DNA from 2 places in the Pseudoalteromonas sp. A25 genome. Region 1 is predicted to be linked to the other one. Evidence: predicted binding sites of a transcription regulator. Region 1 holds the regulator's gene; the other holds the start of a gene.
What was found. The regulator ArgR, encoded in region 1, controls arginine synthesis, uptake and breakdown. The targets are predictions, from matches to a motif close to ANTGAATANNTATTCANT.
Positions count from the first base shown of each region.

Region 2: a site for ArgR is predicted at 2,588-2,605, ahead of GDK41_RS03805 (OadG family protein). Genes of this name have one in related genera too.

Region 1 is NZ_AP021846.1:3,088,621-3,094,529, forward strand. It holds gene tyrS (tyrosine--tRNA ligase) at 1-633, opposite strand, end outside; gene GDK41_RS13325 (peptidoglycan DD-metalloendopeptidase family protein) at 781-2,106, shown strand; gene mdh (malate dehydrogenase) at 2,203-3,141, opposite strand; gene argR (transcriptional regulator ArgR) at 3,399-3,866, shown strand; gene GDK41_RS13340 (Dyp-type peroxidase) at 3,895-4,818, opposite strand; gene GDK41_RS13345 (ABC transporter ATP-binding protein) at 4,844-5,875, opposite strand; gene GDK41_RS13350 (ABC transporter permease) at 5,872-5,909, opposite strand, start outside.
Region 2 is NZ_AP021846.1:840,016-845,924, forward strand. It holds gene alaS (alanine--tRNA ligase) at 1-250, shown strand, start outside; gene GDK41_RS03790 (aspartate kinase) at 254-1,456, shown strand; gene csrA (carbon storage regulator CsrA) at 1,558-1,749, shown strand; gene GDK41_RS03800 (YcxB family protein) at 1,788-2,252, opposite strand; gene GDK41_RS03805 (OadG family protein) at 2,662-2,898, shown strand; gene oadA (sodium-extruding oxaloacetate decarboxylase subunit alpha) at 2,911-4,692, shown strand; gene GDK41_RS03815 (sodium ion-translocating decarboxylase subunit beta) at 4,702-5,832, shown strand.

The sequences.
Region 1 (5,909 bases):
TACTGTTTGTGGTTTCTGTCCTTCTTCTTTTTGTAGCTCACGGCCCATCAGAAGATTAAAACGCTGATCGGTGCCACCAAGCTCTACGTCCGCTTCAAGTGCCACAGAGTCCCACCCTTGCACGAGCGGATATAGAAACTCATGGATCGCAATTGATTGACCGCCAGCATAACGCTTTTTAAAATCATCGCGTTCCAACATACGAGCAACGGTTTGGCGCGCTGCGAGTTTGATCATACCTGCACTGCCCAACTTTTCCATCCAAGTAGAGTTAAACGCGACCGTTGTTTTTGCTGGATCTAAGATCTTAAACACTTGTTCTTTATAGGTTTCAGCGTTAGCAAGTACATCTTCTTTAGTCAGTGGCTTACGGGTGACATTTTTCCCAGTTGGATCACCTATCATACCGGTAAAGTCACCAATCAAGAAAATCACCTCATGACCTAAATCTTGGAATGTCTTTAGTTTATTGATTAGAACAGTGTGACCCAAATGTAAATCAGGTGCTGTTGGATCAAAACCCGCTTTGATTTTTAGCTTTTTACCTGATTTGAGTTTTTCTTTTAAGTCATCTTCTACAAGAATTTCTTCTGCACCGCGTTTTATCTCTGCAAATGCAGTTTCAAAGTCCACCATTCATCGCTCCAAATATTCAGTTTATCGCCCGATTCTAGCCTATATTTGAGCGAGTTTAAATGCACAAAATACTGGTATTGCTGCTTTATTGCGTATATCCTGCAATATTATTGGTAAAAATATTGACAGCAGAAAAGGCGCGTTATGGTTCACGTGGTGTATAAGCTCCCTAAAAAACACAAACTGCTTATTGTTAGTCTCATCTCGTTAATGTTGGTTGTTGCGCTATGGCCTTCAGAAAAAGCAACTGCATCTAAAGATCATGATAAAAATGCATTAGAAGTTGGTAAGCGATATGAATTACCTGTTAAGGTCAGCGAAACTGTTGAGCACTTAACCGAGCTTAATGCCGTAAACACCGAAAGCCCCCCACCTAAAGTAGAATATAATTTTATTGATCATGAGGTTAAGTCAGGTGACAACCTTGCAATTATCTTTAAAAGAGCTGGGTTTTCTGCGCAAACGTTACACCAGTTGGTTAACACCAATGAAGAAACACGTAAACTCACTAAAATTCATCCAGGTGAAGTTTTAAGCTTTGCGAAAGATCAAAGTGGCGAGCTTGTTCAGCTAAAATATGTGCTTTCAAAAACAGACACATTACTAGTGACACTCAATCAAAACGGCGACTACGACACAGCGATTCAAAGCAAAGAAATAGAAACGGTTGCCAAATCAGCAGGCGGTGAAATCTCTTCAAGTTTTTGGACCGCAGGGATCACTTCAGGGCTGTCTGAGCGTCAGATCATGAATTTTGCAGATATTTTTGGCTGGGACGTCGATTTTGCTAATGACATTCGTAAAGGCGACAGCTTCTCACTGATTTATGAGTCGCACTTTGTAGATGGCGAAGAAATTGGCACAGGCAAAATCATCGCTGCAGAATTTATCAACCAAGGTGAACGCTATAGCGCCATTCGTCACACTGATGGTAATTTTTACACACCTGAAGGGCGCAGCATGAAAAAAGCGTTCTTGCGTGCACCCGTTAACTTTAAATATATCAGTTCTAGCTTTAACCCTCGCCGTAAACACCCTGTAACTGGCAGAGTGACGGCACATAGAGGAATTGACTACTCAGCTCGCACTGGCACGCCAGTCGTCGCCTCTGGTAACGGAAAGGTAATTAAGTCTAGCTACAACCGACTAAACGGTAACTATGTGTTTATTCAACATGGTAGTAAATACGTTACAAAGTATCTGCACTTAAATAAACGTATGGTTAAAACGGGTCAAAAAGTAAAGCAAGGCCAAAAAATTGGTACTGTTGGTGCAACCGGTCGTGTAACTGGCGCTCATTTACACTATGAGTTTTTAGTAAATGGTGTACACCGCAACCCTAAAACAGTTCAGCTACCTAAATCTCAGCCATTGCCAAAGGATCAGTTAGCGCTATTCAAGCCAGTCGCCAAAGATTTGCTTACGCAGTTAGAGCGTAATAGAGAATTAAGATTAGCAATGAATAACTAATTTTAAACCCAATATTTAAGGCCTCAACCGAGGTCTTTTTTGTGACCAAAAAAAAAAGCCTGCATACTATGCAGGCTTTTCAAAAAACCAAACGGCTTATTTAGCCATAAAGTCAACACCCTCTTGGATGTCTTTGTGTAATGTTTCAAGCATATCTTCTTTAGCTTTTTGCTCAAACGCACTTAGCTCGCCGTAAGATAGGATTTCTTCAACACCATTTTGGCCTAAACGTACCGGGTGTGCAAAGTATGGAGCATCACCGTTTTCTACAGCAACATATGCGTAATCTACTACATTGCTCTCGCCTTGTAGGCCTTTAACTAAAGAGAAGCAGAAACGTGCAGCCGCAGCGCCCATTGAAAGTGTCGCTGAACCACCACCGGCTTTAGCATTTACTACTTCAGTACCTGCATTTTGGATACGTGGAGTAAGCGCAGCAACTTCTTCGTCAGTGAAAGTAACACCAGGAACTTGAGAAAGTAGCGGTAGAATTGTAGTGCCTGAGTGACCACCGATAACTGGTACTTTTACTTCAGATACATCAACGCCTTTAAGCTCAGCAACAAAAGCTTCTGAACGAATAACGTCAAGTGTTGTTACACCGAATACACGTGAAGCTTCATAAGTACCCGCTTTTTTGAATACTTCAGCAACGATTGGTACAGTGCCGTTTACAGGGTTAGTGATAACACCTACCAATGCTTTAGGACAGTTTTTAACAATACCTTCAGCCAATGTTTTGATGATGCCCGCATTTACGTTAAATAGGTCAGCACGGTCCATACCTGGTTTACGAGGCATACCTGCTGGGATAAGCACGATATCAGCGCCAACTAACGCAGCATCTAAATCATCAGCGCCAAAACCTGCAACTTTAACTGCAGTTGGAATGTGAGAAAGGTCAACAGCTACACCTGGTACAACTGGTGCAACATCGTATAGTGCTAGCTCAGAGCCTGCAGGCAAGCCATTTTTAAGTAAAAGCGATAGAGCCTGACCGATACCGCCAGCGGCACCTAATACAGCAACTTTCATGTGAATTCTCCATAATTTGAAGGTGGAATTAAATGAGCTGTAAAGATAATGAAAAGCGCCGCTAAAAACAAATTAATCCGAGTTATTTTCATGATTTTTTCGACTATAGTTGTAAAGCTTTACACACTGTAGTCTTTACGATTACTAAAACTCACCTTGTATTAAAGATAAGCAGTCGGCACAGTTGCCGAAAATTTGGGTAACTAGCCAGTTTTGTGTAAAATCCAATAAACCGCTTTAAATAGAAATAAAACCTTATGCAACCACAAGAAAAACAAGAAGCTCTGATCAAAGCCTTTAAAGCCCTGTTGAAAGAAGAAAACTTTGGTTCTCAAGGCGAAATTGTCGAAGCCTTAAAAGAGCAAGGGTTTGATAATGTCAGCCAAAGCAAAGTATCACGTATGCTTAGTAAATTTGGCGCAGTTAGAACCCGAAATGCTAAACAAGAAATGGTCTATTGCTTACCTGCAGAGATGGGCGTGCCGACAGCTAAAAGCCCGCTTCGTCAGCTTGTTATAGATATTATGCATAACGAAATGATGATTATTATTCGCACCAGCCCTGGTGCCGCTCAACTTATTGCTCGTTTACTTGACTCTTTAGGCACAGCCGATGGCGTGTTGGGCACAATCGCTGGCGATGATACGATATTTATCGCACCGGCTAAAATATCAGAAATTGATGCCACGCTTGAGCGTGTAAAAACATTGTTTGATAACGTTTAAATTAATATTTGTGAGCAAACTATTTTGCTCACTCTTGCTGCTCGCACAGTTTCGCCATATCACTTAAAAACTGTACAGATGGGGCAAAAAATGCAGCCCCCATATCAGCTTGACTGTAATCAAGTAATGGATCATAACAATTTGCATTACCTAGCCTAGAAGTTAGTACTTGCTCAAACGCAGCCCCATGAGCTGAGCAGCTTAGCCACAAGCTGCCCTGTTCAAAAACATCTCCAAAGGGCATACTTTGATCTAGCAACAGAGCCTGTCCTCGCTCATCTTTTAATTCAGTTAATGTGGCATGACTATCAGGCTGAGCAGGCTCAAGCAAAGTATTATCTAAACGCGTACGACCCATTATTTGCTCTTGCTCTGCCAAGGGTAAACGCTGCCAAGCATCAATATCAAATTTCACACGCATTACATGCAAGTAACTGCCTTGGTCGTCTAGTTTTTGTGGATTGTTAATCAGTGCCACTTGACGCTTAAAACGCCCATGGGGAGCATTTGCACCATAGATAAACCCGTTAAAGTCTCGCCCATCTAAAAATCTAAAGCCACGGACATGCGCCACCAGCTCCACACTAGGTGCCAACATATGCAAAACACTTTGAGCAAATAAGTAATTAACATCTTCTCTGTCAGAACGTATCACATACAAAAGATCGAACGGTTGAGAATGAATAACATGCTCTGAACTCGTTACATTAGGAAAGCTCTTGAGCTGCTCAGGAATGAATTCAGGGTAAATATGCGGCCAATATTGCGCACCAACCGCCACAAAACTAGATACCATAGATTCCGAAAAACGGTCACTCAACTCATTTTGCAAGCGTTCACAATTGGCTAGCGCAGCACGGACGGCTTCATCCTGACCTTCTAATACATTAAAAAACAAATGCAGCCCGTGTAGGTTTGCTTCAGCACAGACCCCTGATTGTGCTTGCGCCATGCTTTATCCTTTTATTCATCAAGTGTTAAGAAAAGAAATTTACCGCATGTGCCTTAATTTTTAAAGAGACAGGTTTATTTGTATCTAATAATTGCTCGGCAGGTGCTGGAACTTCAAGTTGTTGATCGCCCACTTTAATATGATAGACGTAATCTGTGCCAATAAACCTTTGTTGTAGGATCTCAACTTGACCCGTAGGGTCATTTACCAATTCTAAGTGCTGCGGGCGCACATATATTTGGCCTTGTTCGTGCGTATCAGGTAAAGCAGTTACAGACGTCACATCACCAAAATGAGTCGATACGCTTTGACCATTAAATCGATTGGCGTCTAGGTAGATCCCTCGCCCCAAAAACTCTGCAACCGTTTTACTTTTGGGTTTTTGAAACAATGTCTGAGCATTATCTAATTGGGCAATCTTCCCTTCATGCATAATCGCTAATTTATCTGCAAATGCAAACGCTTCATCTTTAGAATGACTAACAAAAATCGCTGACACCTGTTGATCTTTAATAATACTACGAATGTCGTTTATGAGCTGAAAGCGCACCTGAGTATCAATATTAGAAAATGGCTCATCCAACAACAACAAATTTGGTTTGTAAGCTAATGCTCTTGCAATCGCAACACGTTGCTGTTGACCACCCGATAGCTCATGCGGAAAGCGTTTTTCTAAGCCTTCAAGCCTGACCAACTCAACCATTTGCGCAACACGAGCTAGACGTTCGCGTTTATGTAATTTAGATAACCCAAAGGCAATGTTTTGAGCCACATTTAAATGGGGAAATAAGGCATAATCTTGAAACATCATACCGATATTGCGATGCTGTGGGGCAACAAACAGTTGCTCGTTACTCATGCATTGTCCGTGGATCACAACTCGGCCATGTTGCGGCTTAATTAAACCTGCAATAGCTTTTAATGTGGTGGTCTTTCCGCACCCACTGGCCCCAAGCAGACAAACAATTTCGTTGTGAGCAACACTTAAATCGAGTTCACTGATCACATTTTGCTGTTGATATTGATACGATATTTTTTCTAGGATGAGGCTACTCATTGGTTATGTTGTTCCATTGAACGATTGACGATAT
Region 2 (5,909 bases), 1.6 Mb from region 1:
GAACAAGATGGGCTCAGGCGTTATTGCTTTGGGTGTTGCTAATGGTGACAAAGTAAGCTTGATAGCTGGTGTAACTAAAGACTTAGTGGGTCAAGTTAAAGCTGGTGAACTTGTAAATCACATGGCTGCACAGGTGGGTGGTAAGGGCGGTGGCCGTCCTGATATGGCACAAGCTGGTGGTTCTGAACCACAAAACCTTGATGCTGCACTTGCAAGCGTTACTCAATGGGTTGCTGAGAAAACTCAGTAACTCGTGGCGTTAATTGTACAAAAATTTGGCGGCACCTCAGTAGGCTCAATAGAGCGTATTGAGGCCGTCGCCGAGCATGTCATTAAAACCCAACAGCAAGGCCATCAAGTGGTCGTTGTTGTTTCTGCCATGTCTGGCGAAACTAACCGTTTATTAAATCTTGCAAAGCAAATAGATGAAGTGCCCAGCGCTCGCGAGCTTGATGTGCTCTTGAGTACTGGAGAGCAGGCAAGTATCGCCTTGTTGGCCATGGCTATTATTAAGCGTGGACATTCTGCGGTGAGCTTATTGGCCGACCAAATAACGATAAAAACAGACAATATGTTTGGCCGTGCGCGCGTAGAACACATTGACACTCAGCGCTTAAAACAAGAGCTTGAACATAACCGTATCGCGATTGTTGCTGGTTTCCAAGGGCGAGATAGTGAAGGAAACATCACAACGCTTGGGCGTGGTGGTACTGATACTACAGCTGTTGAAGTCGCTGGCGTATTACATGCGGATGAGTGCCAAATTTATACTGATGTTGACGGTGTATATACCGCTGATCCACGCATGGTAAATGATGCTCGAAGGCTCTCGAAAATCAGCTTTTCTGAGATGCTGGAGCTTGCAAGTTTAGGTGCTAAAGTGTTGCATCTGCGCTCAGTTGAAGCTGCTGGACGTTATCAAATTCCATTGAGAGTGTTATCGAGTTTTAAACCAGATCAGGGTACTTTGATAAGTTATAAGGAACAATGTATGGTTGATAGCGCTGTTACAGGAATAGCGACAAACAAAGATATCGTGTTATATCAGTGTAGTATCAGTGAGCCCGCAACATTGAGTCAATTTCTCAGTGCACTAGCAAAATTGCAAGTTGAAGTTGATATGTTACATCAATGGTGTCGCCAAGCGGATATTTTAGGCTATGCTTTTACTGTGCATCGCAATGATCACCTAGCAGTTTTGGCGTTATTGCAGTCAGAGCCGTTTGCACACACCATTAATGATGTTGTATTTGAATTAAACCAAGCAAAAGTGTCGTTGGTTGGGATGGGTATCAAGTCTCACCCAGAAGTGTTGGCAAGTGCATTAACTGTATTAGCGGATCAAGACATTTATCCCAAGTTAATGAGTACAGCTGAAATTAAGGCGTCATTCTTAGTGTCAGAAACACAGCTGCACGGTGCTGTTAATCAATTACATGTAACATTTTTGCGCTAAAGTGAACTAAAGCTAGGTTTTTGCTTACTTTTACGTTCACTTTTCATTAAAATGACTCTGACGCGGAATCTTTTTAATTATTGGAATACAGGAGCAAGAGAATGCTAATACTAACTCGTCGAGTCGGTGAAACTCTCATGATTGGTGATGAAGTAACCGTAACTGTGCTAGGCGTAAAAGGTAACCAAGTGCGCATTGGTGTAAATGCACCAAAAGATGTATCAGTGCACCGTGAAGAAATCTACATGCGTATTCAGGCTGAGAAGTCGAACCCATCGACTGGCAACATGTAAGCCACACACCTTATAAGATAAATATAGCCACGATGTGGCTATATTTTTGTCTGCTCTAATATATAGTCAAAACTCTCAGGGCTAATTACAGCTTTGGAAATATACTGCATTCCATGTTTTGTTTTTAATACCACACCTTTATTAGTTTTATGTGCTTGTTGAACATCTTGCCACGTGAGTTGGTATTGTTTATAGGGGTTAACAGCGCTGATACCGCGTTCATCTATTTGCAAAGTGACTAAACTACCTGATGCTCTTGAAAGCATTTGCCTCGTTATCCACCACGGTTTTCTATATACAAAAGCCACAACTTCCAACAAGGCGACTAACGCTATAAAACTGGCGACATAGGGCTTTTCGAGCACAAACCATGCTAATCCACTTAACAATATTAAAAATACTAATAATGGATATTTGGGTTTAGCTTTATCACTGAACGCTACTGATTCTTCAAAACACTCGGTAAAGTAGTTTTTATCTAGGGTGAATTTTTCAGTGAACATCAATAGCTCCAAACATAGCTCAAAAGGGGCATTGTAGCTCATTCGGCGTATGAAACCACTAGACAATTGACTTGCAATTCACGGGGTAGAATAAAGGAGTAATTGCTTTTTGGTAAGACCAATTTAATGTTGACGAGTGTGGTTGTTATCATGTTTGTGGGTTGACATTTTTTGTATTATTTTTAGTTGCTATTCTGAATATTTTTCATATTTATAAGCGAAATTTAGCGTGTTTAACTGTTCTGTTGTCATAACACCTTGAATATTAGTTGTTTAATTGTTTTGGTAAGACCAATTTACAATGTTATTTACATGTCAAATTCTTTTGTTATGATGGTGCATAAATATTTATAAAAAATGACTAATAAAGCATGGTGCGCTGTGTGTCAGCGTCTGTAGGGGGAACAGCATGGATATTGTGAGTTTATTATTACAAGCAGCCAACTTAATGCTCACAGGTATGGTTGGTGTGTTTGTATTTTTGTCTATTTTGATTTTTGCAGTAAAAAATTTAGCTAAGTTAGCTGGATCGGAATTATCCAATGATACGCCGACTAAAGCCACAAGTAAGTCATCAGCAGGGGTGTCTAACGCTCATATCGCAGCGATTTCCGCAGCCGTTGCGCAGTACAGAATAAAAAAATAACAGGGGTCTAAAATGTCACAACTAAAACTTACTGAGCTTGTACTCAGAGACGCACATCAATCTCTTCTTGCCACGCGCATGCGTTTAGAAGACATGCTACCTATTGCTGAGAAATTAGATAAGGCCGGTTATTGGTCCGTTGAGTCGTGGGGTGGTGCAACATTTGACTCTTGTATTCGCTATTTGGGTGAAGACCCTTGGTATCGTATCCGAGCATTAAAAGAAGCAATGCCAAATACCAAACAACAAATGTTGTTGCGAGGGCAAAACTTACTAGGCTATCGCCACTATGCAGATGATGTAGTTGAAAAGTTTGTTGAACGTGCTCATCACAATGGTGTTGATGTATTTCGTATTTTTGATGCCATGAATGATATTCGCAATTTAGAAACTGCGATCAGGGCAGCTATTAAAGTGGGTGCACATGCTCAGGGTACCATTTCATACACGGTCAGCCCTGTGCATACCTTGGATATGTGGTTAGAGCAAGCGAAAAAGCTTGAGGAAATGGGGTGTCATTCTATCTGTATTAAAGATATGGCGGGTTTATTAAAGCCTTATGATGCTGAACAATTAATTAGTGGTTTGAAAAGCACTGTGTCGATTCCAATTGCCATGCAGTGTCATGCGACCACAGGGCTGAGCACAGCAACATATCAAAAAGCGATAGATGCAGGTATTGATATGCTAGATACCGCGATTTCATCGATGAGCATGACATATGGCCATAGCGCAACTGAAACTATGGTCGCCATTACGGAAGGAACCGCACGTGATACGGGTTTAAACTTGGCCCAGCTTGAAGAAATTGCCAGCTACTTCCGAGAAGTTCGTAAAAAATATGCCGCATTTGAAGGTAGTTTAAAAGGTGTTGATGGGCGTATTTTGTTAGCGCAAGTGCCTGGCGGCATGTTAACTAACATGGAAAACCAATTAAAAGAGCAAGGTGCAGAAGATAAATTAGACGCGGTGCTCAAAGAGATCCCAAGCGTGCGCGAGGACCTTGGCTTTTTGCCTTTAGTGACACCAACTTCGCAAATAGTTGGTACGCAAGCGGTGCTTAACGTGCTCACAGGCGAGCGATATAAAACTATTACAAAAGAAACTGCAGGCGTGCTCAAGGGCGAGTATGGTGCCACACCGGCTCCAGTGAACGCTGAATTGCAACTTAAAGTACTAGATGATGCACAAGCTATTACATGTAGACCTGCTGATTTAATTGAGCCTGAGCTAGACAGCCTTGAAACTGAGCTTCTTGGCTTAGCTAAAGGTGAAGAATTGCAATTAGCAGATGCACACATTGATGATGTTCTAACTTATGCATTATTTCCGCAAGTTGGCTTGAAGTTTTTGAAAAATAGAAACAACCCAGATGCATTTGAGCCTAAGCCAAGCCTCGTTAAAGCGGCAGAAGAGCAAGCGCAAGCATCAGCTTCTAATTCTTCTAATAAAGCCCCTGAGCGCTACAGTGTTCAAGTGGATGGAAAAGTATATGACGTAGTCGTTGCTCCAGGTGGAGAATTACAAGAAGTGAAGGTGAAAGACAGTGAGTTGATCCCTCAATCTGCGTCTGTCAGTTCATCCGAAACAATGAATGCGCCTCTTGCTGGTAATATTTTCAAAATTAAAGTGAAGCCCGGAGATCAAGTTGATAAAGGCGATGTCGTTTTGATCATGGAAGCAATGAAAATGGAAACTGAAGTGCGAGCCACACATTCGGGCTGTGTGTCTCAAGTGCTGGTAAGAGAGGGTGACTCGGTGGCAACGGGTGACGCTATCTTGGCATTGTCATAAGGGGGCACTATGGAAGGTTTATTAAATTTGTGGCATGCCACAGGGGTTGCTAACTTTACCATTCCTGCATTAGTGATGATGGCAGTGGGTTGTGGTTTATTATATTTGGCCATTGCCAAAGGCTTTGAACCGCTTTTGCTTGTGCCAATTGGCTTTGGTGCAATATTAACGAATATCCCCGTTGCGGGATTAGCTGAACCAGGCGGCCTGTTGTATTACGTATACTATATAGGTATTGATAGTGGGGTGTTTCCGCTGCTGATATTTATGGGTGTAGGTGCTCTTACTGACTTTAGTGCATTGATTGCTAACCCAAGAATGCTGCTGTTAGGAGCTGCTGCGCAGTTTGGGATTTTTGCGACTTTGTTTGGCGCAATCGCATTAAATTATGTACCTGGGTTTGAGTTTACTTTACAAGATGCTTCGGCGATAGCCATTATCGGCGGAGCAGATGGGCCTACTGCTATTTTCTTGGCGTCAAAATTAGCCCCTGAGCTGTTGGGCGCAATTGCTGTTGCGGCGTACTCGTATATGGCTTTAGTGCCAATAATTCAACCGCCGATCATGAGAGCACTAACCTCAGAACAAGAGCGTAATATAGAAATGCCGCAACTTAGAGTTGTGTCAAAGAAAGAGAAAATCTTATTTCCTATGGTTGTTTTGAGCCTGACTATCATGTTTTTACCTGCAGCGACACCCTTGGTAGGGATGTTTTGCTTGGGTAATTTAATGCGTGAATGTGGCGTGGTAGATAGACTGAGCAATACTGCACAAAATGAGCTAATCAATATTACAACAATTTTCTTGGGGCTAGCGGTGGGCTCGAAACTTGCGGCAGATGAGTTTTTAACGGTAGAAACCTTGGGTATTTTAGTCCTTGGGGCATTGGCTTTTTCAATTGGTACGGCTTCCGGGGTATTTATGGCAAAGCTAATGAATCGCCTCTCGAGTAACCCAATCAACCCACTTGTGGGCGCAGCGGGGGTATCTGCAGTGCCAATGGCAGCACGAGTAGTCAATAAAGTTGGTCTTGAATCTAACCCACATAACTTTTTATTGATGCATGCGATGGGACCTAATGTAGCGGGAGTTTTAGGCAGTGCAGTGGCAGCAGGTATCTTGTTAGCGCTGGTAGGTTAAAAGCAACGTATTCTTCCAACCGACTGCGCAGCGTAAGCTGCGCTTTTTTTGTTGGGTTAAATCATGATATAACAGCG